Regions from separate parts of the Janthinobacterium lividum genome, predicted to be linked through region 3. Evidence: predicted binding sites of a transcription regulator. Region 3 holds the regulator's gene; each other region holds the start of a gene.
The links. Region 3 encodes NrdR, which represses ribonucleotide reductase genes. Its sites were predicted from a motif close to CACNANATNTNGTG; they were not measured.
Positions count from the first base shown of each region.

Region 1 (9,643 bases), 2.6 Mb from region 3:
CCAGGCACAGGCGCAGGAAGTCGTGCGCCTGGGTAATTTGAAATTCGCCCATTACGGCGCCGTGTCGTACATCAAGGAAATCGCGCCCAAGTGCGGCATCAAGGTTGAGGAGCATGTGTTCGCCAAGGGCCTCGACGTGATGCAGGCGATTATCGCGGGCGAACTGGACGTGGGGGCGACGGCGTCCGAAGCGGCCATTTCCGGCCGCGCCGGCGGCGCGCCCATCTACGTGGTGGCCGGTTTTGCCAAGGGCGGCGCGCGCCTGGTGGGTGGGGCGGGGCAAAAGATTGCCAGCGTCAAGGAACTCAAGGGCAAGCGCGTGGGTGTGACGCGCGGCGGCATCCAGGAAGTGCTGCTGCTGGCCGAGCTGTCGCAAGCTGGCCTGACGTATTCCGAAACCAAGGGCAAGGATGTGCAATTGGTATTCCTGGCCTACGCCGACTTGAACCAGGCGCTGATGGGCAAGAATATCGACGCCATGATGCAGTCCGAGCCGCAATCGTCGCAGGCCATCAACAAGGGTTTCGGCACCGAAGTCATCAAACCGTACGACACGCCGATCGGCGAACCCGTGCGGACTATGGTGATGACGGAAAAGTTCTACAAGGAACGCCGTCCCGTGGCGGAAAAATTCATGCGCTGCTTCGTCGAAGCCACCAAGACCTTTATCGACAACAAGGCGACGGCGGAAAAGTATGTGCGCGAAGTGGTGTTCCGGGGCCAGATCACGAAGGATGACTTCGACGACGCGATCAGCAATTCGCCGTATTCGTATGACATCTCGCCCGAGCATATTCAGACCACCACGGACGTGATGGTGAAAACGGGCGTGGGCCGCATGACGAAACCGCCCGTGGCCAAGGACTGGGTCAAGACCGACTTGCTGGAGCAGGCGAAAAAGAGCCTGAACGTGAAGTAAACCGGATATTGGCAATGCCCGATGGCCCGCTTAAGCGGGCCATCATTTTTTTGCGGCATACTAATATATACAGGTAGCGTGAAAGATTGCCGAAATCTTGAGGGTGCGCCACCCCGTCATGCCTCAGGCGCGATATCATGGCAGGCTTGCGGCATTGGATGGCGGCGTCGTGCCTGTCACCGGGCTGTCGCCTGAATCGCGCTTGTCGGCTATGGTGTAAACTTAAACTATGCAGATCTATTTCTTTTTCATCGCCGCGCTGTTGTACGCGGCGTGCGCGGTGCTTCCCTCGTCCCGTGCCCGGCTCATTGCCGGCCTGACCGGCGTTGCCTGGCTGGCGCACGCCGCCACCTTGTGGTTCGACCTGATGGCGCCGGGCACCTTGCGCTTCGGTTTTTCCGCCATGCTGTCGGCCGCGCTGTGGGTCTCGGTGGGCGCCTACTGGATAGAGAACCGCAATTTCAGCCTGGACGGACTGCGCCGCATGGTCATGCCCAGCGCCGTCCTCGCCATCGGCCTGGCCTGGGCCTTTCCTGGCAGCCAGGTCAACATGGAAGGCAAGTCGGCCGTCTTCGGCTGGCACATTGCCGTGGCCGTGCTTGCCTACAGCACCTTGACGATTGCCGCCTTCCACGCCGTGCTGATGGCGCTGCAGGAATCGCGTTTGCATACGCGCAGCGAAAGCCGCGGCTTCATCGGCACGGCGCTGGACCAGTTGCCAGCCCTGCTGACGATGGAAAAACTGCTGTTCCGCATGATCGGCCTGGGCTTCATCCTGCTGAGCCTGACCGTGCTGTCGGGTATCGTGTTTTCCGAACAACTATTTGGCAAGGCCCTGAACTGGGATCACAAATCCGTGTTTACCATGCTGTCGTGGCTGTTGTTTGCTGCGCTGCTGGCAGGCCGCCGCTTTCGCGGCTGGCGCGGCAAGACGGCCCTGAGTTTTACCCTGGCCGGTTTCGCCACCTTGCTGCTGGCCTATGTCGGCAGCCGTTTTGTACTGGAAGTGGTTTTACACCGAGGATTCGCATGACACGTGTTTTATTCTGGCTGGCGCTGGTATTCCTGGTGCTGTTTGCTATCCGCAGCAAGATCCGGAGCATGCAGCAACGGGCCCGCGCGCAGCAGCAACAGCAGCCGAATCCGTTTGCGCCGCCGGGCCGGCCGCAGGAATTGCCTGATGCCGAACTGATGCTGTGCTGCGCCCATTGCGGCGTGTACTACCCGGCCTCCGAAAACGTGCAGGCCAAGGGCCACGATTACTGCAGCCACGCGCACGCCACCTTGTAAGGGCGTGCCGGCGCGCGTTGCTCATCCGTATCGTAACGTCCTCCGGCATCCGTCCGGCGTAGCATCTGCAGCAGGCGGTTCGTCGCCGCCATTGCAGAAAGGCGCGCTCCCATGTCCCGTCCCAGCCCCAGTCCGCAGACCGCCGCCGGCATGCCGCCGGCGCCGCAACTGAGCGGCAATTCGCTGCCCATGCAGGCGCTGCGCGCGCAGATCGGCCGCATCGCCCGCTGTGGCGCGCCGGTGGCCATCCGCGGCGAATCGGGCACGGGCAAGGAACTGGCGGCGCGCGCCATCCATGCGCAGGGCGCGCGCGCCAGCTTCCCGTTTATCGCCGTCAACTGTGGCGCTATTCCCGAAGCGCTGATGGAAGCGGAATTCTTCGGCTGCCGCCCGGGCGCCTATACGGGCGCGCTGCACGAACGCCAGGGCTTGTTCCAGGCAGCCCACGGTGGCAGCTTGCTGCTCGACGAAGTCGACGACCTGCCGCTGTCCATGCAGGTGAAACTGTTGCGCGTGCTGCAGGAGCGCCGCGTGCGCAAGCTGGGCGGCAGTACTGACGAGGCAGTCGACGTGCGCATTCTGTGCGCCAGCCAGCATGGCCTGGGGCGCGGCGTGGCGGCCGGGACGTTTCGCCAGGACCTGTTCTACCGCCTGAATGTGATCGAGCTGGCACTGCCGCCGCTGCGCGAACGGCGCGGCGATCTGCAGGTATTATGTGAGGTGATCCTCGCGCGCCTGTCGCCGCGCCGGGCCGTGAGCCTGGCGCCGCCCGTGCTGGCGGCCCTGGCCGCGTATGCGTTTCCCGGCAATGTGCGCGAACTGGAAAACGTGCTGGAGCGGGCGCTGGCCTTTGCCGACGGCGGCGTGATCGCGCTCGAGGGGCTGGCCTTGCCGTCGGCGGCGGGCAGCATGCCGTCGCGGGCGCCGCCGGCCTTGCCGGAACGGCAACTGTGCCTGCCCGGCATGGCGGCGTATGGCGTGCCCCCCGTCTTGCCGCTGGACATGTATTTGCGCCAGGCCGAGCGCGACATGATCCTGCTGGCGCTGGTGCAGGCGCGCTACCACCGCGCGCGGGCGGCGCGCCAACTGGGCCTGAGCGTGCGCCAGTTGCGTTACCGCATGCAGAAATTGACGATACAGGAAGCCCTATTTGATGAGCGCATGGACGATAGATGAAGACGGCTGGTGCGATGGCGCGCTGCGCTATGACTCCCAATACTACGATGCGCGACCGGACGGCGCGCAAGTCGATTTGCTGGTGATCCATAACATCAGCTTGCCGGGCGGCCACTTTGGCGGACCGCATGTGTCGGACTTGTTTACGGGCCGGGTAGATTATAATGCCGATCCTTCTTTCGCCGACCTGCGTGGCTTGCAAGTCTCGGCGCACTTTTTTGTGCGGCGCGATGGTGCGTTGCTGCAATATGTTTCTGCTGATAAACGTGCCTGGCATGCCGGCGCGTCCACCTTCGAGGGACGTCCGCAGTGCAATGGCTATTCCATCGGTATCGAAATGGAAGGCGCGGACGATGTGCCTTTCCAGCGGCGGCAATACCATGTCCTGGCGGCGCTGACGGTGGCGCTGGCGGCGCGCTACGGGCTGTCCCAGGTGCGCGGCCACGAGCATATCGCGCCGGGAAGGAAGACGGATCCGGGACCGTTTTTTGACTGGCATTTTTACCAAGTATGCTGGCTGGAAACCTTGCGCGGGCAGCCTGCGTTAGCGCTTACTTCGCGGGGATTGGGCTTTCCATCCATGCCCTGAAAAGTCAACCGAAATCGTATAAGAAAAGACAAAAAATTACGCTGGCGGATGCCGGAAAACTATTGCATCACCCTTCGATGGGTACTACAATTAGTGCAGAAGTTGGATGTAAAGACTATATCTAGTGCCATCACAGACGTTTTCAGAATTATTGTCAAAGCTATCCGGATTGCTGATAAAGCACTGGAACTGGCGGTTTATCACCCTTGATCGTGTTTCGCGCCAGCCGGGCAGTGCGGTGTGGCGAGATGGATACTGACCTGTTTTATGCACTATGAATTTACTATTTAGCAACAAATACCTGAAGAAACCCTGACCATCGGGCGTTCTATTCAACAACACACGCGGCAGCAAAACTGCAGGCTGACTTTAGCTGACAACGGGAGCTTCAATGCAATCACCACAAGATATTTCCATCCATCCAACGCCAGTATCGCCAGCGCCAGGCGCGGCCAACAGTGTGGCGAGCACGGGCGCGGCATTGGGCGACTATCGCATCATCCGCCGCAACGGCGCGGTGGTGGCATTTGAGCCTTCGAAGATCGCCATCGCCATGACCAAGGCGTTTTTGGCCGTTAACGGCGGCCAGGGCGCAGCCTCGGCACGCATCCGCGAACTGGTGGAACAACTGACCGACGGCGTCGTCGCCGCGCTGGTGCGCCGCCATCCGGGCGGCGGCACCTTCCATATCGAAGACGTGCAAGACCAGGTGGAACTGTCGCTGATGCGTTCGGGCGAACACGACGTGGCGCGTGCCTACGTGCTGTACCGCGCCAAGCACATGGAAGAGCGCCGCCTGCAGAAGGAAGCGCAAGGCGCTTCCGCGCAAGTTTCTGCACCACAATTGAACGTGCTTGATAACGGCGTGCGCCGCCTGCTGGACATGCAGGAAGTGCGCGACCTGATCAACGCCGCCTGCGCCGGCCTGGAAAAGCACGTCGATGCCGACGCTATCCTGGCTGAAACAGTGAAAAACCTGTACGACGGCGTGCCCGTCGAAGAGCTGCACAAGTCGGCCATTCTGGCGGCGCGCGCGCTGATGGAAAAAGACCCGGCCTACAGCCAGGTCACGGCCCGCATCCTGCTGCACACGGTGCGCAAGGAAGTGTTCGGCAAGGAAGTGCCGCAAGCGGCCGCTGCCGCCGAATACCTGACGTATTTCCCGCAATACATCGCCAAGGGCATCGCCGCCGAGCTGCTGAACCCGGTACTCGCCAGCTTCGACCTGGAACGCCTGGCGAAAGCCATCGTGGCCGACCGCGACTTGCAATTCGGCTACATCGGCCTGCAAACCCTGTATGACCGCTACTTCCTGCACATCCAGGACGTGCGCATCGAAATGCCGCAGGCGTTCTACATGCGCGTGGCCATGGGCCTGGCGCTGAACGAGGCGGACCGCGAAGCGCGCGCCATCGAGTTCTACAGCCTGCTGTCCTCGTTCGACTTCATGAGCTCGACGCCGACCCTGTTCAACTCGGGCACCCTGCGCTCGCAGCTGTCGTCGTGCTACCTGAGCACCGTCTCGGATGACTTGGAAGGCATCTACGACGCCATCAAGGACAACGCGCTGCTGGCCAAGTTTGCCGGCGGCCTGGGTAACGACTGGACGCCAGTGCGCGCCCTGGGCGCCCACATCAAGGGCACCAACGGCAAGTCGCAAGGCGTGGTGCCGTTCCTGAAAGTGGTGAATGACACGGCCGTGGCAGTCAACCAGGGCGGCAAGCGCAAGGGCGCCGTCTGCGCCTACCTGGAAACCTGGCACATGGATATCGAGGAATTCCTCGACCTGCGCAAGAACACGGGCGACGACCGCCGCCGCACGCACGACATGAACACGGCGAACTGGATTCCCGACATGTTCATGAAGCGCGTCATGGAAAAAGGCGAATGGACCCTGTTCTCGCCGTCGGACACGCCAGACTTGCACGACAAGGTCGGCAAGGCTTTCGAACAGGCTTACGTGGGCTACGAAGCCAAGGCCGCCGCCGGCGAAATCCGCGTCTTCAAGAAGATCGCCGCGCTGGACCTGTGGCGCAAGATGCTGTCGATGCTGTTTGAAACGGGCCACCCATGGATCACGTTCAAGGACCCTTGCAACATCCGCAGCCCGCAGTCGCACGTCGGCGTCGTCCACAGCTCGAACCTGTGCACGGAAATCACCCTGAACACGGGCCCTGACGAAATCGCCGTCTGCAACCTCGGTTCCGTCAACATGCCGGCGCACATGAAGGAAGGCAAGCTCGATCACGTCAAGCTGGCCAAGACCATCCGCACCGCCATGCGCATGCTCGACAACGTCATCGACATCAATTACTACGCCGTCGACAAGGCGCGCAACTCGAACATGCGCCACCGTCCGGTTGGCATGGGCATCATGGGCTTCCAGGACTGCCTGCACATGATGCGCATCCCGTTCGCCTCGGACGCCGCCGTGTCGTTTGCCGACACCTCGATGGAAGCCGTCTGCTACTACGCCTACCTGGCGTCGACGGAACTGGCCGAAGAGCGCGGCCGCTATGAATCGTACGCCGGTTCGCTGTGGGACCGCGGCATCCTGCCGCAGGACTCGGTCAAACTGCTGGCCGAAGAGCGCGGCGGCTACCTGGAAGTCGATTCCTCGTCGGCCATGGACTGGACGCCGGTGCGCGAACGCATCGCCAAGTTCGGCATGCGCAATTCGAACTGCGTGGCGATCGCCCCGACGGCGACGATTTCGAACATCATCGGCGTCTCGGCCTGTATTGAGCCGACGTTCCAGAACCTGTACGTGAAATCGAACCTGTCGGGCGAATTCACCGAAATCAACGGCTACCTGGTGCGCGACCTGAAGGCGCGCGACCTGTGGGATGAAGTCATGATCTCCGACCTGAAGTACTTCGACGGCTCGCTGGTGAAGATCGACCGCATCCCGCAAGACCTGCGCGATATCTACGCCACGGCCTTCGAAGTGTCGCCAAGCTGGCTGGTGGAAGCGGCTTCGCGTCGCCAGAAGTGGATCGACCAGGCCCAGTCGCTGAACATCTACATGGCTGGCGCATCGGGCAAGAAACTGGACGAAACCTACAAGCTGGCATGGCTGCGTGGCCTGAAAACCACCTATTACCTGCGTACCATCGCCGCTACCCACATGGAGAAATCGACCTCCAAGACGGGCGCGCTGAACGCCGTGGCAGTCGACGGCGGCATGTCGGCCAGCGCCCAAAGTGCACAAACCAGCGCCCAGGCAGCCGTCGTGGCGGCAGCAGCAGTGGCCGTGGCGCCGGTAGTGGCAGCGGCAGCGGACGACGCCGATGGCGAAGCCTGCTACCTGCGTCCGGGTGACGATGGCTTTGAGGAATGCGAAGCCTGCCAGTAAGATTTTAGTTGTCAGCCCGGCACGGCCGGGCTGATTCAATGTTGTCAATGTCCGCATTGTCCGATACAACGGGCCTGTTGCGGATCGCCGGCTCGCCGGCATGGAAAGGAAGAAGAATATGTCGTTGTCTTGGGATGATGAAACCACGTCGGCAGCTGTGCCGCGTCCGGCGCAGCAAGCGCCACTGGGAAATACCGAATTGAACCTGCCGGCAGGTGCCGAGCCGTCCGAAGCGAACGCAGAGCAAGTGGCGCGCCGCGTGAATGCCGACGACAAGCGCATCATCAACGGCAAGACGGACGTCAACCAGCTGGTGCCGTTCAAGTACAAATGGGCGTGGGACAAATACCTGGCCGGCTGCGCCAACCACTGGATGCCGCAGGAAGTCAACATGCAGCGCGATATCGAGCTGTGGAAGAACCCGAACGGCCTGACGGACGACGAGCGCCGCCTGGTCAAGCGCAACCTGGGCTTCTTCGTGACGGCCGATTCGCTGGCCGCCAACAACATCGTGCTGGGCACCTACCGCCACATCACGGCGCCCGAGTGCCGCCAGTACCTGCTGCGCCAGGCGTTCGAGGAAGCGATCCATACGCACGCCTACCAGTACATCGTCGAATCGCTGGGCCTGGACGAAGGCGAGATCTTCAACGCCTACAACGAAGTCAAGTCGATCCGCGACAAGGATGAATTCCTGATCCCGTTCATCAACACCCTGACCGACCCGGCGTTTGTCACCGGTACGGTGGAAAACGACCAGAAGCTGCTGAAGTCCCTGATCGTCTTCGCCTGCCTGATGGAAGGTTTGTTCTTCTACGTCGGCTTCACGCAGATCCTGGCGCTGGGCCGCCAGAACAAGATGATGGGCGCTGCCGAGCAGTACCAGTACATCCTGCGCGATGAATCGATGCATTGCAACTTCGGCATCGACTTGATTAACACGATCAAGATGGAAAACCCGCAGCTGTGGACGGCCGCCTTCCGCGAAGAGATCAAGGACCTGTTCATGAAGGCCGTGGAACTGGAATACGCGTACGCGGAAGACACCATGCCGCGCGGCGTGCTGGGTCTGAATGCGCCGATGTTCAAGGGCTATCTGCGCTTCATCGCCAACCGCCGCGCGCAGCAGATCGGCATCGAGCCGCTGTTCGCCCAGGAGGAAAATCCATTCCCATGGATGAGCGAGATGATCGACATGAAGAAGGAACGCAACTTCTTCGAGACGCGCGTGACGGAATACCAGACCGGCGGCGCGCTGAACTGGGAATAATTAGATGAGGAAATGAAAAAGCCCCATGAGGTGCAACTCACGGGGCTTTAGGGAAAAGAGGGCCAAACAACAACCTCTGGCTTTCTCTTGATGCTATTTCTATGTACTAGAAGTCGAAGTTTAAACTTCGAAAGCCGATATGGCAAGGCTCAAGTTCATCATCGAGGTAAATGATGAAAGGAACGACACATGAAAACTTGTGCCTATCCCAAATCCGTGCATGTGACGCAATACTGGCGCTTCCGCTTTGGAAAGCTTGAAATTGTGTGCGAACACTGCCGGTCTCCACGTTCGCGATAGTGGATTAAAGAGGACGGCTTTTTGCCGTTCTCTTTAAAGGAATAGTCAGTTTTCGTGATGTAAAAACAACTTGAACTTTGCAGGAGTACCGAACGAATTTGTGAGTTTGACTCACTCTTACGTATCTCTTCATATCGACTTAAAAGGTTTTATCATGACATTCAATAGTAAAAAAACCTCATCGGGAATCGCTTCCCAGGCAGCAGAGACATTGAAGAATCCCAATGCCTCTGCCGTGGCTAAGAGTTTGGCTGGTTCCGCATTGTCTCAGGTACAAGGTGCGTATCAGACAGGAAAAGCGATGGAGACAAAGGCATCGCATGTGCTTCAAAGCAGTAAGTACAGCGACGATACCAAAGCTTTAGCCGCTTCATTGCTCTCACAGTCGAATAGACTGCGATAATCCTAATGCTCCTAATGCGCCGTAGCTTTTACGGCGTTTTTTTTGCCTGTTGAGTAGCGATGATGTGTGAGTAGCATTCACATTCCCAGTGTCCAGGAGCTGAGGGCTTCTTCGAGACCACCGGCCCGCTGGCCGCCACCAACATCGCGCTGGGCAGTCCCCCTTTACGACGCCACATCACGGCGCCCGAGTGCCGCCAGTACCTGCTGCGCCAGGCGTTCGAGGAAGCGATCCATACGCACGCCTACCAGTACATCGTCGAATCGCTGGGCCTGGACGAAGGCGAGATCTTCAACGCCTACAACGAAGTCAAGTCGATCCGCGACAAGGATGAATTCCTG
Region 1 covers NZ_CP139976.1:5,738,981-5,748,623, reverse strand. Annotated here, with positions in the region: gene U0004_RS25985 (ABC transporter substrate-binding protein) at 1-919, shown strand, start outside; gene U0004_RS25980 (cytochrome C assembly family protein) at 1,149-1,952, shown strand; gene U0004_RS25975 (PP0621 family protein) at 1,949-2,209, shown strand; gene U0004_RS25970 (sigma 54-interacting transcriptional regulator) at 2,321-3,385, shown strand; gene ampD (1,6-anhydro-N-acetylmuramyl-L-alanine amidase AmpD) at 3,363-3,974, shown strand; gene U0004_RS25960 (ribonucleoside-diphosphate reductase subunit alpha) at 4,366-7,329, shown strand; gene U0004_RS25955 (ribonucleotide-diphosphate reductase subunit beta) at 7,448-8,599, shown strand; gene U0004_RS25950 (hypothetical protein) at 8,970-9,302, shown strand; partial or broken gene U0004_RS25945 (ribonucleotide-diphosphate reductase subunit beta) at 9,407-9,643, shown strand, end outside.
Region 1: the regulator NrdR is predicted to act here: its motif matches at 4,088-4,101, upstream of U0004_RS25960 (ribonucleoside-diphosphate reductase subunit alpha).

Region 2 (9,643 bases), 480 kb from region 3:
GAAGACCTCGATCTCGACTTCCGTCTTGGCGATCAGTTGCTCCACCTGCGCCATCGACAGCACGCGCGGCAGCACGGCGCGGGCGATGCCGAAGTGCTCATGGTAAAAATTGATGGCTTCGTAGTTGGTGGCCGAGCCCTGCACGGACAGGTGCAGGCGCAGCTGCGGGTGGTGCTCACTTGCGTAGGCCATCAGGCCCGGATCGGCCACGATCATGGCGTCGATGCCGGCCTGCGCGGCGCGGTCGATGGCACTGCGCCACACGGCCCAGTTGTGCGGCTGCGGATAGGTATTCAGCGCCAGCAGCACCTTGCGCCCATATTGGTGGGCGTAGCGCACGCCCTCGGCGATGGCCTTCTCGTCGAAATTGAGGCCGGCGAAATTGCGCGCATTGGTGGCGTCGCGAAAGCCCAGGTAAACGGTGTCGGCGCCATTGTCGACGGCTGCTTTCAAGGCGGGCAGGCTGCCGGCGGGGCAGACCAGTTCCAGCGGTCCGGCCACGCGGGTGGCGGTGGTTGATTCAAGCATCATGATATTCACAGTCCTGTATCGGCTCAGGGTGCAGACTATAGCCCCGCCCATGCTGGCCAGTCCTTGACGCAGGTGAAGGAATGCATGCATGGCTGGCGCGCGTTCAACTTGCTTGACCTGGCTGTAAAATGCCCCACTTTTCTCCCTCTTCGATTGCCCGCCATGCCCCGCAAACCGCTGCTGATCTTCCTGCTCACCCTGTTCCTCACCGTGCTGCAAGTACAGTGGGCCGCGCCCGCCGACGGCTATGTCGAAGAAAAGCTCTCCATCCTGTCGCCCGAGATACTGGGCGCGTATCCGGGCGTGCTGCTGCTGTTCCTGCAAGCCGTCTTCGCGCGCCGCGCCATGCCGGTGCCGCGCCAGATCGCCATCAGCACGGGCCTGCTGGCCGTCTACTGGCTGCTGGCGAACTACGTCACCTTCGATATCCGCATCGCCAGCTGGAGCACCTTCTCGCCGCTGGAAATCTGGGCGCACGTGCTGCCCGCCTCCACTATCAGCATCGCCGTCTGCGCCGCCGCGTACTTTGGCCTGAGCTGCTTCATCCTGCGCCAGGGCCGCGCGAAAAAGTAAACGGGGGCGCTTTTTTCACCTGCATCAAGGATTCGTCACGCAACAGCACGCGCCCTTTGACGTCACTATATTTAGTGATTAATCTCCATAAAAACACCGCATGTTGTGTTTATTGGAGGTTTCATGACGACAAATGCAGTTTCCCCCACACGCGGCCAGGTCGATGTCGCCGCGTCCATCAATGAATACCTGGAGCGGCGCGACTGGCGTGTCAACGCCAACGCCAACCAGGGCTACTCGCTGGGCGGCCTGATACTCAACGTGTCGGGCAAGGTCATCGCCAACTACTGGCTGGACCAGGTATATCCGCCGGAAGTGGGCGCGGCGCACCGCGAAGCGGCGCTGCACATCCACGACCTCGACATGCTGGCCGGCTATTGCGCCGGCTGGTCGCTGCGCACCCTGCTGCACGAAGGCTTGAATGGCGTGCCGGGCAAGATCGAATCCGGTCCGCCCAAGCACATGTCGAGCGCCATCGGCCAGATCGTCAATTTTCTCGGCACCCTGCAAAACGAGTGGGCCGGCGCGCAGGCGTTCAGCTCCTTCGACACCTACATGGCACCCTACATCCGCAAGGACAGCCTGCGCTACGAAGACGTGCGCCAGTACATGCAGGAGCTGATCTTCAACCTCAACGTGCCATCGCGCTGGGGCACGCAGACGCCGTTTACCAACCTCACCTTCGACTGGGTCTGCCCGGACGACCTGCGCGAGCAGATTCCCGTCATCGCCGGCCAGGAGATGGACTTCAGCTATGGCGAGCTGCAGGTGGAGATGGACATGATCAACCGCGCCTACATCGAGATCATGATGGCGGGCGATGCCAAGGGCAGAGTCTTCACCTTCCCCATCCCCACCTATAACATCACCGAGGATTTCGACTGGCATAGCGAAAACGCGGAACGCCTGTTCGAGATGACGGCCCGCTACGGCCTGCCCTACTTCCAGAACTTCATCAATTCGGAACTCAAGCCGAACATGATCCGCTCCATGTGCTGCCGCTTGCAGCTGGACTTGCGCGAACTGCTGAAACGGGGCAACGGCCTGTTCGGTTCCGCCGAGCAGACGGGTTCCCTGGGCGTGGTGACGATCAACTGCGCGCGCCTGGGCCACCGATGGCGCGGCGACGAGCCAGCCCTGATGGCGGACCTGGACCGCCTGCTGGAACTGGGCAAGACGAGCCTGGAAATCAAGCGCCGCACCATCGAGGAACTGATGCAGCAAGGCCTGTTCCCGTACACGAAGCGCTACCTTGGCACCCTGCGCAACCACTTCTCCACCCTGGGCGTGAACGGCATCAACGAAATGATCCGCAATTTCAGCGGCGACGCCTACGACATCACGGCGCCAGCAGGCCATGCGCTGGCCGTGCGCCTGCTCGACCACGTGCGCGCCCGCATGGTGCAATTCCAGGAAGAGACGGGCCATATGTACAACCTGGAAGCGACGCCGGCCGAAGGCACGACCTACCGCTTCGCCCGCGAAGACCGCAAGCGCTTCCCCGCCATCCTGCAGGCGGGCACGGTCGACAACCCGTACTACACGAATTCGTCGCAGCTGCCCGTCGGCCATACGGACGACCCGTTCGAGGCGCTGGAATTGCAGGACGCGCTGCAGCGCAAGTACACGGGCGGCACGGTACTGCACCTGTACATGACGGAAGCGCTGTCGGACGCGAATGCCTGCCGCGAGCTGGTGAAACGCGCCCTGAGCCGCTTCTCGCTGCCCTACATCACGGTCACGCCCACGTTTTCCATCTGCCCGCGCCACGGCTACCTGGCCGGCAAACATGAATTCTGTCCCACCTGCGACGCGGAACTGATCGCGCGCAAGCAGTCCGATCTCGCTCACCCACTCAAGGAAACGCCATGAACGCACGTCCCGACTTCACTCCCGCCATCACTCTGCTCGACACCGAACGCCAGCGCTGCGAAATCTGGACCCGCGTGATGGGCTATCACCGCCCCGTCGCCTCGTTCAACATCGGCAAGCAGGGCGAATTCCACGAGCGCCAGTACTTTACGGAAGCGAGCGCCCGGGTTGGCCTGTCCGCCTGCCATGGCGGCTGATTTGAAAGTGGGCGGCCTGACGCCCTTTTCCGCCACCGACTACCCTGGCAAGCTGGCGGCCGTGGTGTTCGTGCAGGGCTGCCCCTGGCGTTGCGGCTATTGCCACAATCCTCACCTGCAGGCGCGCACGCCGGAAGGCGCCATGCCCTGGCACGACGTGTTGACCTGGCTGCGCCGGCGCGCAGGCCTGGTCGACGCCGTCGTCTTCAGCGGCGGCGAAGCGTGCATGGACCCGGCGCTGGGGCGGGCCATGCAAGACGTCAGGGAACTGGGGTTCGGCATCGGCCTGCACACGGCCTGCATCTATCCGCAGCGCCTGCAGGAAGTGCTGCCCCTGGTCGACTGGGTCGGCTTCGACATCAAAGCGCCGTTTGCCGACTATCGTCATGTGACCCGCGTGGCCGGCAGCGGCGACCCGGCGCGCGCCTGCCTGGACGCCATCCTCGCCAGCGGCGTCGCCTACGAATGCCGCACCACCACCCACCCGGACCTGCTGCCGGACGAACAGTTGCTGTCCCTGGCCACCACCCTGGCCGCGAAAGGCGTCGACAACTACGTGCTGCAGCAATTCCGCGCCGAAGGCTGCGCGGACGCGGTGCTGTCCGGCCGCCCTCTGCACGGCTATCCGGCGGCGCATACTTTGGCGCAAATCGGCGCCATGTTTCCGCGATTTACATTCCGTAATCATGGCGGTTGATCCTGCCGCCACATAATTGCTGAAAGCTCTACAAAATTCCCCGTTCTGCAACGCTGAAATGTCTTGCGTGCTGTAATGTATCAACTGTGCCGCGCGCCATGCGCAGCCCATCAGATTCTTCACTCCGCATTACAGATAAGCGTCATCCATGAACGATTTCACCGCAGTCAGCCCAGGCACTCCTTCCACCCACGCCGACATCCTGTACGGCCCGCCGCGACCGGATCTGCTGCGCGGGGAAGTACTGGCCGACCTGCTGGAAGCGACGGCACGCCGCTATCCGCAACAGATCGCCCTGATCGACGGCGAACGCCGCATCACGTATGCGGAGCTCGACGCGCAGGCGGGACGGGCCGCGTCGCGCCTGGTGGCGGCCGGCGTCAAGCCCGGCGACATCGTGGGCCTGTGGCTGCCGCGCGGCGCCCATCTGCTGCTGATGCAGGCGGCCATCGCCAAGGCGGGTGCCGCCTGGCTGCCCGTCGATGAAGACACGCCCGTCGAGCGCCTGCAAGTGTGCCTCGATGACGCCAGCGGTGCCGGCATCGTCAGCTGCGCGCAATTCGCGCCACGCCTGTTGGACGCCGGCGTCAAGCGTCCCGTGTGGACGGCGGAAAGCCTGCTGGCCCCCGCCGCGCCGGGCGAAGTGCTGCCCGCGCGCGGCGCCGTGCTGCCCGAACACCCGGCCTATGTGATCTACACCTCCGGCTCCACGGGCAAACCGAAGGGCATCCTGATCAATCAACGCAGCATCTGCCACTTCCTGCGCAGCGAAAACGCCGTGCTGGAAGTGGCGCAAAGCGACACCGTCTACCAGGGATTTTCCGTCGCCTTCGACATGTCGTTCGAGGAAATCTGGATCGCCTACCTGGTGGGCGCCACCCTGTGGCTGGGTCCCAAGGAGATCTCGGGCGACCCGGAAGCCTTGCCGCGCGCGCTGGCCGAGAACAAGGTCACCGTGCTGCACGCCGTGCCGACCCTGCTGGCCCTGTTCGCCGAGGAAGTCCCCAGTTTGCGCCTGATCAACCTGGGCGGCGAGATGTGCCCGGAGTCCCTGGTCGAGCGCTGGTCGCGCCCGGGCCGCGCCATGTTCAACACCTATGGCCCCACGGAGGCGACCGTCTCGTGCAGCCTGGCGCGGTTGCGGCCCGGAGAACCCGTCACCATCGGCACGCCGCTGCCCAACTACGGCTTGCTGGTGTTGCAGGTGGCCGAGCCGGGAGAAAACCGTTCCCTGGCCCTGCTGCCGCGCGGCGAGACAGGGGAGCTGTGCATCATCGGCCCCGGCCTGGCCGAGGGCTACCTGGGCCGGCCCGATCTGACGGTGGAAAAATTCCTGCCCAACCCGTGGGCGGCCAGCGAGGATGACGCGCGCCTGTACCGCACGGGCGACCTGGCCCGCATCGATGCGGACGGCCAGGTGCTGTGCCTGGGCCGCGCCGACGACCAGGTGAAAATTCGCGGCTTCCGCGTGGAGTTGGGCGAGATCGAAGCCGTGCTGGCGCAGCAGGCGGGCGTGGGCACGGTAGCCGTGTTGCTGCGCAAGGATGACGGCATCGACCAGCTGGTGGCCTACATCGTCGGCAGCGAGGAGGCGCCCGAGGACGCCCTGGCGGCAAAGACCCTGCGCGCCGCCCTGAACCTGCATTTGCCACCCTACATGGTGCCGGGCCGTTTTGAACTGCTGCCGCTGATGCCGCGCCTGACATCGGGAAAAATCGACAGGAAGGCCTTGAAAGCCATGCCCCTGTCCGCCCCGCCGGCAGGCGAGGCAGGCGAATCGGACGTGCCGGAAACGCCGGCCGAAGCGGCCCTGTTCGCGGCCCTGGCCAAGCTGTTCCCGGGCCAGGCGATTTTGCGCCAGCTGGACTTCTTCAGCGACCTCGGCGGCCACTCCTTCCTGGCCGCGCGCCTGGCCTCCGCCCTGCGAACGGATCCGGCCTACGCCCACATGACGGTGCGCGACATTTACCAGAACCGGCAGATCGGCAAGATCGCCGCCGTCTTGAGCGAGGCGCCCGCGCTGGCCACGCCGGAGGCGGAGTGGACGCCGCCGTCCACCATGAAGCGCTGGCTGTGCGGCGCCGCGCAGGCGGCAGCCGTGCCTGGCCTCGTCACCCTGCGCATGGCGCAGTGGATGGCGCCCTTCTTCACCTACCACTTCTTCACGGGCGACACGGGCGATACCGTGCCGCGCGCCATCGCCGCCTCGATCGGCGTGTTCCTGCTGGCGACCCTGGCCGAATTTGCCATTGCAATTGCCGGCAAGTGGCTGATCGCCGGGCGTTTGAAACCGGGCAGCTATCCGCTGTGGGGCGTCACGTATTACCGCTGGTGGCTGGCCGACCGCCTGGTCGAATCGGCGCCCGCCTACCTGCTCAGCGGCTCGTCCCTGAATAGCTGGTGGCTGCGCGCGCTCGGCGCGAAGGTGGGCAAGGAAGTGGTCATCGGCTCGATGACCCTGCGCGCGCCCGACCTGCTGGTCATCGGCGACAACGTCAGCGTGGGCAATGCCGTCAACTTTGAAAACGCCAGGGTCGAGCGGGGCCGTCTGCTGCTGGGCCGCATCAGCATCGGCGACGACGCCTGCATCAGCTCTTACGCGATCATGGAAGGCAATACCACAGTGGGCGCGTTCGGCCACCTGGAGGGCCAGTCGGCGCTGGCCGATGGCGCGGCGGTACCCGCCGGTCGCGTCTGGACGGGCTCGCCCGCGCGCGACATTGGCGCGTTTGACGTTGCCAGCCAGCCGCCGCGCCCCGCCGTCTCGCGCCTGCGCCTGACGGGCGAAACCGTGTTCTTCTGCTTCGGCATGGTCTTGATCGCGGTGCTGTTCTTCATGCCCGTCTTCCCCAGCTTCGTGCTGATCGACTGGTTCGACGAGCGCGAAATGATGCCGTGGTTGCAGGGCCGCGACGTGACGACCCAGCTGGCCCGCTACTTCCTGCTGGCCTTCCCCGCCAGCGCCGTGCTGATCGTGCTCACGGCCCTGCTGTCGGCCGCCATCCGCTGGGGTGCGCTGCCCCGCTTGAAGCCGGGCAGCTCGCCCGTGCACAGCAATATCTATTGCGCCAAGTGGCTGGTCAGCCATATCCAGGAATCGAGCCTGAACGTCCTGCACGGCATCTACGCCACCGTGTACGCGCCATACTGGTACCGCCTGCTGGGCGCCAAGGTGGGCAAGGGCGCCGAGATTTCCACGGCGCTGGGCGTGGTGCCCGACATGCTGACCCTGGGCGACGACACCTTCATCGCCGACGCAGTCATGCTGGGCGACGAGCAGATCGACGGCGGCTGGATGACCATGCGCCCCACCGTCATCTCGCACCGCAGCTTTGTCGGCAATGGCAGCTACATCCCGGACGGCACCACGCTGCCCGAACACGTGCTGATCGGCGTGCACACGCATGCGCCGCGCAATGAGCAGATGCACAGCGGCGACACGTGGCTGGGCTCCCCGCCCATGCATTTGCCCGCGCGCGAGCAGGTCAGCGGCTTTGCCGAGCACCTGACCTTCAAGCCGTCCTTGCTGCGCCGCCTGGGCCGCAGCCTGATCGAAGCGTTCCGCATCGTCGCGCCGCACGCGGTGGTGATCGCCGTCGGCTACACCCTGGTGCTGGACGTGATGCCGATCGCGGGCGCGGGACGCTGGGGCGAAGTGGTGAGCGACCTGGCGATTGCCGGCCTGGCCTACGGCATCGGCAATTTTCTGGTGGTCGTGCTGTTCAAGTGGCTGCTGCTGGGACGCTACCGCAAGCACGCGGCGCCCATGTGGACGCCATTCGTGTGGATTTCGGAAGGCGTGACCAACCTGTACGAAGGCATCGCCGTACCCAACTTCATGCGCTACCTGCGCGGCACGCCGTGGCTGCCGCTGGCCTTCCGCCTGTTCGGCTGCAAGATCGGCCGCGGCGTCTACATGGATACGACCGACATCACGGAATTCGACTGCGTGCACATCGGCGATTACAGCGAATTGAACGCGCTGACCTGCCCGCAAACGCATTTGTTCGAAGACCGCGTGATGAAGATCGACCATGTGGAGATCGGCCAGCGCGTCTACATGGGCCCGCGCAGCTCCGTGCTGTACAGCGCCAAGGTCGGCGACAACGCGCGCCTGGGCCCCTTGACCCTGGTGATGAAGGGGGAACACATCCCCGCCGGCAGCAACTGGGCCGGTTGCCCGGCGGCGCCGCTGCGCAGCTGATGGATGATAAGGTGCTCTTCTCAAGAGACGGCGTGCTGGTGATCGGCATCGCCGCCGTGCTGCCGCGCGCCGGAGCCCGGTGGCGCATCCGCGCCGCCGTGCGCGAGGCGGCGGCCCGCTGGCTGGATGTCAGTATCGGGGCGATTTCGGTGGCATCAACGCCGGGCACCCCTCCCCGCTTGCTGCTGGCTGGAAGCACGGCCAGCCTGTCGTTCAGCCATGACGAGGGAATCTCGCTGGCCGCCATCGGCCTGCATGGCCCTGTCGGCATCGACGTGATGCGGGTGCAGGAGATTCCCGACTGGTTTGAGCTGGCGCGCGACTATCTGGGGCCGCAGGTGGCTGCTGAACTGAGCGCCTGCTCCGCCGATCAGCGCCCGTTGACCCTGGCGCAGGCGTGGACGACGCGCGAGGCGGCGCTCAAGCGTGCGGGCTTGCCACTGACGGAGTGGAACGGGGTAGCACCGGCTTGCCGCTTGCACGACTTTGCGTTGCCGGCGCCGCATGTGGCGACCCTGGCATATTAGTCTTCCTTCCCTTTGCCAGCTCCGCCGATCTGGACGAAAATCAGTTTTACGATAATACTGACGAGCAATCCCAGCACCCCGATCAATTCCAGCATGGTCTTTCCTTTGCAGTGACAGCAGACCAGCCCACTGTAACGCGAACACCGGGGCCAGGCTAATATCAAATCAGGCAGTCTCCGATCTCGAAAAGGTATACGATTGATTTCCATCAGACAGTTCCGCTATTTTGTCGAAGTCGTCGATGCGGGCAGCTACTCGCGCGCGGCGGAAAAATTATATATCGCGCAGTCGGCCCTGAGCCGGCAAATCAAGGAGCTGGAAGGTGAAGTACAGGCTCTGCTGCTCACGCGCGACGCGCGCCATATCGAACTGACGCCCGCGGGACAGGTCTTTTATGAGCGGGCCAAGCGCATCCTCGAAGACATCGACGAAACCGTGCGCCAGACGCGCCACGTGGGACAAGGGGCGCAAGGCATCATCCGCCTGCTGCATTCGAGCTCCGTCACCCTCACGCCCGCCATCGGCGCGGTGCTGAACCGCCTGCTGGCGCAGTTCCCCGGCGTTTCGCTCGATGTATCAAAAGGGTCGTCGGAAAACCAGGCCGCCGACATCGAGGAAGGCCGCGCCGACCTGGGCCTGGTGCGCCTGCCCACCCTGCGCAAGCATGCCAACATCGTCGTGCGCGAGCTGTTTACAGAAAAGCTGGTGGTGGCCGTGTCAGCGACGTCGCCCCTGGCCGCGCTGGAGCGCACGACCATCGCGGCATTGCGCGACGAAGCCTTCGTCTCGATCCCGCACAAGGACCGCGGAGGCCTGAGCTACCTGGTGGCGGGCCTGTGCCTGGCGCAGGGCTTTTTCCCCAAGGCGGCGCGCGCCCTGTCGCGCAAGACATCGCAGTTGAACCTGATCGAAGCCAATATGGGCATCGCCATCGTCCCTGACAGCATGCGCCTGGTGGCGCCGCCCGGCGTGCGTTTTATTGCGCTGCCGGACGAAGAGTCGCATTCCGTCGTCGGCCTGATCTCGCCGCGCGCGGCGAGCG
Region 2 covers NZ_CP139976.1:2,488,042-2,497,684, reverse strand. Annotated here, with positions in the region: gene ubiU (ubiquinone anaerobic biosynthesis protein UbiU) at 1-531, opposite strand, end outside; gene U0004_RS11360 (hypothetical protein) at 694-1,104, shown strand; gene U0004_RS11355 (ribonucleoside triphosphate reductase) at 1,228-2,976, shown strand; gene nrdD (anaerobic ribonucleoside-triphosphate reductase) at 2,973-3,173, shown strand; gene U0004_RS11345 (anaerobic ribonucleoside-triphosphate reductase activating protein) at 3,163-3,870, shown strand; gene U0004_RS11340 (Pls/PosA family non-ribosomal peptide synthetase) at 4,019-8,074, shown strand; gene U0004_RS11335 (4'-phosphopantetheinyl transferase family protein) at 8,086-8,601, shown strand; gene U0004_RS11330 (LysR family transcriptional regulator) at 8,800-9,643, shown strand, end outside.
Region 2: the regulator NrdR is predicted to act here: its motif matches at 1,168-1,181, upstream of U0004_RS11355 (ribonucleoside triphosphate reductase).

Region 3 (9,643 bases):
CGCACCCTGCCGCCATGGCGCTGCACGGCGCCCACCGGCTTGTAGTTCTTGCCATACGCCAGGCACAAGTCGTCGCGCAGCGGCCCCTCATCAGCGTCGCACACGCGCACGCGCGCGAGGAACACGCCGTGCGTGGCGGCGGCCCCAGGCGCGTCGCAATTGCCGCCCGGAGGCAAACTGGCGTCGCCGAACAACAGGCGATTACGGCAAGAAACGATGGCCAGTTGCGCCAACGCAAATGGTGTCGCCGCCGCCACGCCAGTCTGCAAGACCTTGCGCGGGAAAAAAACGGGGTGGGCAAAAAAGTCGATGGGGCTGTCGGCATCGGGCAAATAGGCGCGCTGCAGCACCGTCTTGCGCACCTCGTCGATGACGCGGTCGCCGCCCGTCAGCGCATAGCGCACGATGTCGAGCATGCTGGCACTGGCCCAGTTGAGAAAGTTGCCGCTGAAACTGTCTCCGCCGCAGCCGTGCAGCGCATCGGCCGGTTTCAGCACGGAGAAGTAAGCGGTCGCTACGCGCAAGTCCGGCAGCATGACGCCGTCCTTGCTGTGATACGGATAGCTGTAGCACATGCGGGCGTGGAAGTAACCGAGGTACTCGCGCTGCGGCGCATAGTTGCCTCCATGCGCGGCAGCGGCGGCAGCGTGGGTGAGGGACAGGTTGAGCAGCAGATTCGGCGGCACCCTGGTGCCGTGCAAGCCCGCGTCGGCCCGCGCCAGCGCCACCGGGGGAGCGGCGGCAAGGACACTACGGCAAATCAGGCCAGCCACCAGCAGCCAGGCCCAGCCGGAGCAACGCAGCGCGGACGAGAAAGCGGACGGCAAAGCCCTCATGGCCCCGCTCCAGCCGCCGGCTTGCGGTAATAGCTTTGCAGCACGACTTGCGTGCTTTCCTGCGCGCCAAAACCGATGGCCGTGATGCGGTACACATAGCTTTCCGTGGCCAGACCACTGGCCACTGCAGTGGCCTGCGCGCCGGGCGGGTGAAACGGCAGCAGTTCGATAAGGTAGCGGGGCCGGCGCGACGGCAGGAAACCCTGCCCCGTCTGCATGGCGGCGCCCGTAAACTGGCCATACGGCACGGTGCGGCTGCCCCCTGCGGCACCATCGAGGTCCGTGCTCAGCCAGAGTGCCTGCGCACCCGGGGCTGCCGGCAGGCACAGGCCCAGTGTTCCCCCTTCGCCGCAGCCGTCCGCAAACCCTGCCGCACTGCCTGGCGCGAAGAGGCTGCTGCGTCCGGGCACGCCGGGCAAGCCTTCGATATCGTTCTGCGCATCCACCAATGCCTCCTCCGCCGCCTGAAACGCGATCTGCCTGTCGCGCTCGCCCCGTGCCGCCTTCTCGCCCTGCAAGGCCATCTGCGCCGCCGATATGCCCAGCAACAAGATGATCACCAGCAGACACAGCACATACACGAGGGTAGCGCCGCTGCGGTGCCCACGAAGTGCGCGACAAGGTACGCAACAGCGGACGCCCGCGCCAGCCATCGCGCCGCCCGCCTAGGCCGGCCCGTTACGCAGCATGATGCTCGTCTGCACCAGTTGCCGCAGCCGGGAGCGCGTTGCGGCGGGCAAGGACGCGCGCGCGATGCGCACGCCCGTGTCGCCGGCGCCGTGCGCCTCGGCATACGCCTTGCCGAACAGATCAAACTGCGCCGGCCCCAGTTCCGCCATCTTGTCCGCCTGGCCCGCCTCGCCATGCAACAGCAAGGCCACGCGCACGCTGACCACGCGCTTCCAGTGGGTGCGCCGGTGAAAATCGCGCTGGCGCGCGGCCGCGTCCGCGCCGACCAGCACCAGCGCCGCATCGTAGGCGTCGAGCGCGCTGGCGTTGACATAGCGGTTCGCCACGCCGTCGGCAGGCGTATCCGTGTCGAGGCCATACAGCACCTGGAAAGCGTCGACGCCGCGGATGATGGCGTCCGCGCCCCAGCCGTTCGCGCCACGGTATTTGCAGCGCAGCTCGCCCTCGCCATCGGCGCCCTGCGCTACATAGAAAATGCTCCAGCCCCGCTGCGCCTGCGTTTGCGCGGCGCCCACGCCAAAACCCGCGCAATTGAGCACGGAACCGTCGCCGCCCTCTTCCTTGCCGGTGCCGTAATAGCGCAAGGCCAGCACATCGCTGCCATGCAGGACGCCGGGCAGCGCGCCGCTGATGCCTTCGCTGTTCTTGCCCAGGCTGCGCGCGTCGAGCCCGGCCACATTGGCGCTGTCGTCATCGGCATGGGCGACGGGCGCGGCGCTGCTATCCCAGTTCACGTACGCCGTCTGGCGCACGGCGCGGGCGATGGTATCGAGCGCATAGCGGCCGTTGTCATCCAGCCGCGCGCTGGAGGACTGGTCGCCATAGCTGCCGCTGACGGCCAGCAACACGCTACTGGCCGCCAGCATCAGCAACGCGCCGAGCGACAGGGCCACCAGCAATTCGACCAGGCTCATGCCCCGATGCCGGCGCCACGCGGCAGGCACGCGGTTCATGCGCCGCCTCCGCCCAGCTGGATTGCCAGCCTGGGCAGCGACTCGCCTGCCGCATTCTCGGCGGACGAGCCATCGGGCAGGCGGGCGCGCCAGCCCAGCTTGATGACGATGGGCGCCCCTTTGCCGCCGCTGCAAGCCCAGTGCAAACCCTGGGCAGCGGCGTCCCACGCGGCGAGGTCGCGGCAAATGTGCAGACGTGCGCCGGGCAAGGCCGCATGCAGCCGTTGCTTCCATTCGGCGATATCGAATTGCGCCAGTTCAGCCGCACCGCAGGCGGCGGCACCGAAGCAGTCCGGCGCACCGCCGCCAGCGTCGGCGCCGTCCGCCGCCGCGTACGCCACGTTCAGGTAGGGATTGCCCGCATCGGGTCCATTCATGAGCACGCTGTTTGCGCGCATGCCCTCGGCCATGCCGGCGGCCAGTTGCACGCCCGCCGACAACAACGCCGACTCGTGGCGCGCGCGCAGGGCGTTCAGTTGCAGGATGCTGGCACCGAGCAGGCCCAGCGCCAACAGCAGCAGCGACACGAGCACCTCGACGAGGCTGCTGCCACCCGCAGGAAACATAGTGCGACCGCCATTGCGCATGCGCTACTCCCTTCCGCAGAAAGAGTCGCAAGAACAGGCGGCCCAGCTACAAGATAGGCGCGCGCAAAAAACCGGATCTGCGCTAGCGCAAACAGGACAGCGATAAGGTGAGAAGAACAGCGTTGAATTGATCAGGCCGCTTGCCAGGCGAACGCTGGCGTGATGAAAACGGGGCGCATGAGTAGCCCCCGTTGTCGGCGAAGTGAACGTCAGGGCTTGCGTGCCTGTCCCACTTCGGCAATCGCATCCTGGAACTCGGCCAGGTCTTCGAAGTTCTTGTAGACGGAGGCAAAGCGGATGTAGGCGATCTTGTCCAGGCGCTTCAATTCTTGCATGACGAGTTCGCCGATATAGCCGGAATCGACTTCGCGCAAGCCGCTGGTCAACAGTTTTTCCTGGATGGACGCGATGGCCGTATCCACGGAGGCGGCCGCGACGGGACGCTTGCGCAAGGCCAGCATCAAACTGCCGCGCAACTTATCCGCAGCGAACTCCGTCCGGCTGCCATTCTTTTTGACGACGGCCGGCATGATAAGTTCAATGCGCTCGTACGTGGTAAAACGCTTGTCGCATTTGCCGCAGCGGCGGCGGCGCCGAATGGCATCCCCTTCCTCCGATACGCGCGTATCGAGAACCTGGGTGTCGCCGTGCTGGCAAAATGGACATTTCATGGGCTGGCTACAACTTTATAGTAATAATTACGGGAAATCGCCGCCCTTGTACAAAGGGCGCCCGAATCACTCCGGGCGCCCTTGGGCACGACTGGAATGTGTCATACAGAATCTTACTCCGTATGACACATTCTGGACAAATAATTAGCGACTATTCCGGTAAGGAGCGTCTGCAGCAGATTGCTCATCGGTCGCGCGGACAAGGCGCGAGAAGGACGCATGGCTAGCAATGCTACGACGAGCAACGCAGTACCCGCTTCCGAGGGGCTGTCTGCTGTAGATGTATTCCTTCACCGGAACAGGCTCTTAAGCTGCGTATACCGGGTGCGCGTCGGCCAGCACTTTCACGGCCGCTTTCACGCGCTCAATGGTGGCGGCGTCATGCGGATTGTCCAGCACGTCGGCGATCAGGTTGCCCACTTCTTCCGCTTGCGCCTCCTTGAAACCGCGCGTCGTCATCGCCGGGCTGCCCAGGCGGATGCCCGAGGTGACGAATGGCTTTTGCGGGTCGTTCGGGATGCCGTTCTTGTTGCAGGTGATGTGCGCGGAACCGAGGATGGCTTCGGCTTCCTTGCCCGTCAGGTTCTTGGCGCGCAGGTCGACCAGCATGACATGCGATTCGGTGCCGCCGGACACGATGCGCAGGCCGCGCTTGATCAGGGTTTTCGCCAGCACGTCGGCGTTCTTGATCACTTGCTTCTGGTATTCGACGAATTCAGGGCTCAGCGCTTCCTTGAAGGCGACGGCCTTGCCGGCGATCACGTGCATCAGCGGGCCGCCCTGGATGCCAGGGAAGATGGCCGAGTTGATGGCTTTTTCGTGTTCGGCCTTCATCAGGATGATGCCGCCGCGCGGGCCGCGCAGGGATTTGTGCGTGGTCGAGGTGACGAAGTCGGCGAACGGCACCGGGTTCGGGTACAGGCCGGCGGCGATCAGGCCGGCGTAGTGGGCCATGTCGACCATGAAATACGCGCCAACTTCCTTGGCGATCTTGCTGAAGCGTTCGAAGTCGATCTTTTTCGAGAACGCCGATGCGCCAGCGATAATCAGTTTCGGCTTGCGTTCGCGGGCCAGGCGCTCCATTGCCTCGTAGTCGATGTCTTCTTCCGCCGTCAAGCCGTAGGAGACGACGTCAAACCATTTGCCGGACATGTTCAGCGGCATGCCGTGGGTCAGGTGGCCGCCTTCGGCCAGCGACATACCCATGATCAGGTCGCCTGGTTTCAGCATGGCGAAGAACACGCCCTGGTTCGCCTGCGAGCCGGAATTCGGCTGCACGTTCGCGCATTCGGCGCCGAACAGCTGTTTCACGCGGTCGATGGCCAGTTGCTCGGCCACGTCGACGTATTCGCAGCCACCGTAGTAGCGCTTGCCTGGGTAGCCTTCGGCATATTTATTCGTCAGCTGCGAGCCTTGCGCTTCCATTACGGCTGGCGACGTGTAGTTCTCCGACGCGATCAGTTCGATGTGGTCGTGCTGGCGCGTATTCTCTTTTTGAATGACGGCGAACAATTCAGGATCGACGTTGGCGAGGTTGTGATCTTTTGCAAACATGTAAAAACTCCAAGTATGAGGGTGCTTGTACTGGCAGGTTGGATCGAATGAGGGGAGCCGGCGTTAAGTGAATAACAACATTGGACAGGCAGCCTCTTCGTGCTTTTCCATAGTGGCTACCCAGGCGAACGGCTGATGAAAAATCTCACGTTTCCCGGTGGATGCCCACCTTTCGCCGGTTTGCCGATCGCCATTCATGGAGATCGCCCGACTTTTCGCCAGTCACGTGAGACGTAATGGAAGCCAAATTGTAAGTTAAGTGCCCAAATTGAGCAAGGAATGCAACCGTGCGGCTATAATCGCCGCGCGCCACCCCAGCCAGGGTGCGGCCACGAGCTGCCCCGGGGCATGACTGCGGCTTTTAAGCTGGACTTAAACCTGGCCATGGCATGTAAGCGTATGTTACGAAGCTTGCCATTGCACACGCCGGATTTACAATGCTGCGGTGCAACTTATATGCAGCTTTTGCATGGCTTTCCAGCAAGCGCCCACAGTCACAGGAAGAAAAATCGCGTAAAATGTTGCTCAATCTCACTACTGGCGCAATAAACATGCCTTCAGTCTTTACCTGGAACGTACGTGTCTACTATGAAGACACCGACGCCGGCGGCATCGTCTATTACGCAAATTACCTGAAATTCTTCGAACGCGCGCGTACCGAATGGCTGCGCGCCATCGACGTGGGCCAGCAGGAATTGCTGGAGCAGCACGATGCAATGTTCGTTGTCAAAAGCGTCAACGCCGACTATCATGCGCCAGCCAGGCTCGATGACACGGTAAGATTAACCTTAAGCATAGAAAAAATGGGGCGCGCCTCCATCGTTTTCCTGCAACAAGCCTGGTGCGGCGACCGCCTGCTCAATACGGCCCGCGTCAAGATCGGCTGCGTCGATTCGGCACTGCGCCCGCGCGCCGTGCCTGATGCAGTCGCGGCCCGCATGCGCGCCGCCTGAGCCCTACCCGCCACTCCCGGACAATTCACCCAACAGACTGCCAGCCAATGAACGTTACACAAGATCTTTCTTTCCTCGCGCTCATCTCCAATGCCCATTTGATCGTGCAACTGATCATGGCCCTGCTGCTGCTGATTTCCCTGACCAGCTGGACCTACATTTTCCGCAAGATGTTTGCCGTGCGCCAGGCGCGCAAGCAAACCATCGAATTCGAACGCAGCTTCTGGGCCGGCGGCAACCTGCATGCGCTGCACCAGAACGCCAGCGGCAACCGCGACCAGAGCGGCGCGCTGGCCCGCATCTTCGATGCCGGCATGGGCGAATTCATCAAGGGCAAGGCTTCCTACGGTTCGCGCGAAGCGCTGGACGTGGGCGCCGTGCTCGACGGCGCACGCCGCGCCATGCGCGCCGCCTTCCAGCGCGAAATGGACGTGCTCGAATCGCATCTGGCCTTCCTCGCTTCCGTCGGCTCCGTTTCGCCGTACATCGGCCTGCTCGGCACCGTCTGGGGCATCATGAACGCCTTCCGCGGCCTGGCCAACGTGCAGCAAGCCACGCTGGCCGCCGTCGCGCCCGGCATCGCCGAAGCGCTGATCGCCACCGCCATCGGCCTGTTCGCGGCCATTCCCGCCGTCGTCGCCTACAACCGTTTTTCGCATGACATCGACCGTCTGGCGATCCGCTTCGAAAGCTTCGTCGAGGAATTCTCCAACATCCTGCAGCGCCAGTCGCGCTAAGAGGGAGCAGCGTCCATGGGTTCCTCATTCAATAGCGGCGGCATGCGCGGTGGCCGTGGCCGCAAGTTCAAGTCCGAGATCAACGTCGTGCCGTATATCGACGTGATGCTGGTACTGCTGATCATTTTCATGGTGATGCCGTCGTCGAACAATCCCAGCGTGGTGAACTTGCCCAACGCGGAAAAGTCGGCCAAACCGCCCGATGACTATATTCAGATCGTGCTGAAACCGAATGGTTCGCTGTCGATCGGCGTCATCGGCAAGGAACAGCTGTCGCCGGAGACGGAACCGAACCGCGACGCCCTGCTGCGCAAGCTGCGCGGTTTGCATGAAAGTAACCCCGACTATCCCGTGATGATCGCCGGCGACAAGGAAAGCAAGTACGACGATGTGATCCAGCTCATTTCGGAAGCGAAAAAGATGGGCATTACCCGCGTCGGCCTGGCCACCAAGTAAGCGCAGCACCCTGTTTCCAGACTTGACCGTTTTTAGATAGACTAGACTTTGCAGAACAAACAAATCGACCATGTACTCGGCAAGCCCTACAGCGTGCCGCGCGAACGCAGCCGCTGGCCCTCGCTGGGCCTGGCGCTGGCGATGCACCTTGGGCTGCTGTTTTTCCTGTGGGTGGGCGTACACTGGCAAAATACGGAACCTGTCGCCGTCGAAGCGGAAGTGTGGGATATGAAAGTGCAGACGGCCGCGCCGCCGCCTGACGTGGCGACGGAACCGGAGCCGACACCGGCGCCGCCGCCGGAACCGCAAGTGGAACAGCCGGCTCCGCCGCCACCGCCGCCCGTGGCAGCGCCCGAGCCGAAGGTCGATCTGCGCGAGGCGGAGATCGCCCTCGAACGCAAGAAGGCCAAGCTGAAGGAAGAAAAAGACAAAGCGGCAGCGGAAGAACGCCGCAAGCAGGAATTGAAGGAACGCGAGGAAGAAAAGCGCGAACTGGAAAAACAGAAGCAGAAAGAGAAAGACAAGGCTGAAAAGCTGGAAAAAGAAAAGGCTGACAAGCTGGAGAAAGCCAAGGAAGCCAAAGAGAAAGAAAAAGCGGCGGAAGAAAAAGCCGAGAAAGAACTGTCCGAGAAAAAAGCGGCGGCGGAAAAAGCCGCCAAGGCGAAAAAAGCGGCGGAAGAGAAAAAAGCCGCCGACAAGGCGCGCGCCGCGGAAATGAGCCGCATCACGGGTGCGGCGGGCGCCGGCACGACGGGCACGGCCGCGAAAGCGACCGCGCCACGCAAGGACAGCGGCTATGTCGCTGCCCTGACGAGCAAGATCAAGAGCAATATCGCGTACAGCGGTAGCACGGACGTGCCGGGCAACCCGCGCGCCGTGTTCAAGATCGAGCAACTGCCAACTGGGGAAATTATTTCGGTCCGAAAGATTAAAAGCAGCGGCCTGCCGGCGTATGACAGCTCGGTGGAAAACGCCATTAATAAATCGTCGCCACTGCCGAAGAAAAAAGACGGCACCGTGGAACGCGAGATTGAACTCATATTCGAGATGAAGGATTTGCCTAAATGATGACCATGAAAAAAATGAGCTATGTCGTGCTCTGCGCCAGCCTGGTGCTGGGAGCGTCAAGCGCCCAGGCGCAGCTGCGCGTGGAGATTACGGGGATCGGCAGCAACCAGATCCCGGTGGCTGTCGCCAGCTTCGTCAATGAATCGGCGGCGCCGCAATCGCTGTCGGGCATTATCAAGGCCGACCTGGCGCGCAGCGGCGTGTTCAAGCTGATCGACGCCGATGCGCCCGTATCGGAAACGGCGCCCGTCAGCTACGAGCAGTGGAAGTCGCGCGGCGCCGACGCGCTGGCGGCCGGCACCGTGCAAAGCATGGCCGATGGCCGCCTGGACGTGCGCTACAAGCTGTTCGACACCATCAAGGGCGCCCAGATCTCCAGCATGAACAATGCGGCCGCGCCGCAGTTCAACCGCTTGCTGGCGCACAAGATCGCCGATGACATCTATGAAAAGCTGACGGGCGTCAAGGGCGCGTTCGCCACGCGCATCGCCTACGTCACGCAATCGGGCCGCGAATACCGCCTGGAAGTGGCCGACGCCGATGGCGAAGGCATCCAGGTCGCCCTGCGCTCGAACGAGCCGATCATTTCGCCGTCGTGGTCGCCGGATGGCACCAAGGTCGCGTATGTGTCGTTTGAAAAGAAAAAACCGATTGTCTACGTGCAAAATCTGGTGACGCGCCAGCGCACCATCGTGTCGAATGAAAAAGGCAGCAATTCGGCGCCGAGCTGGAGCCCGGACGGCTCGCGCCTGGCCGTGGCCCTGTCGCGCGATGGTCATACCCAGGTCTACACCGTCAATGCCGACGGCAGCGGCCTGCGCCGCGTCAGCAGCAGCAGCGGCATCGATACGGAACCTCAATTCTCGGCCGATGGCCAAAGCATTTACTTCACCAGCGATCGCAGCGGCGGACCACAAATCTACCGCATGTCGGTCAGCGGCGGCGAAGCCAAACGCGTGACGTTTGGCGGCTCCTACAACATCAGCCCGCGGATTTCGTCCGACGGGAAGACACTCGCTTATATTTCCCGTCGCGACGGCAATTTCCAGCTCTACGCGCTCGACCTGGCTAGTGGCCAGGAACTGCGCCTGTCGGACACCGCCAACGACGAATCACCGAGCTTTTCGCCCAACGGGAA
Region 3 covers NZ_CP139976.1:2,009,808-2,019,450, reverse strand. Annotated here, with positions in the region: gene U0004_RS09180 (pilus assembly protein) at 1-836, opposite strand, end outside; gene U0004_RS09175 (pilus assembly PilX family protein) at 833-1,489, opposite strand; gene U0004_RS09170 (PilW family protein) at 1,502-2,479, opposite strand; gene pilV (type IV pilus modification protein PilV) at 2,476-3,066, opposite strand; gene nrdR (transcriptional regulator NrdR) at 3,276-3,737, opposite strand; gene glyA (serine hydroxymethyltransferase) at 4,044-5,291, opposite strand; ZMP/ZTP riboswitch at 5,403-5,527, opposite strand; gene ybgC (tol-pal system-associated acyl-CoA thioesterase) at 5,843-6,244, shown strand; gene tolQ (protein TolQ) at 6,292-6,981, shown strand; gene U0004_RS09140 (ExbD/TolR family protein) at 6,997-7,437, shown strand; gene tolA (cell envelope integrity protein TolA) at 7,486-8,505, shown strand; gene tolB (Tol-Pal system beta propeller repeat protein TolB) at 8,511-9,643, shown strand, end outside.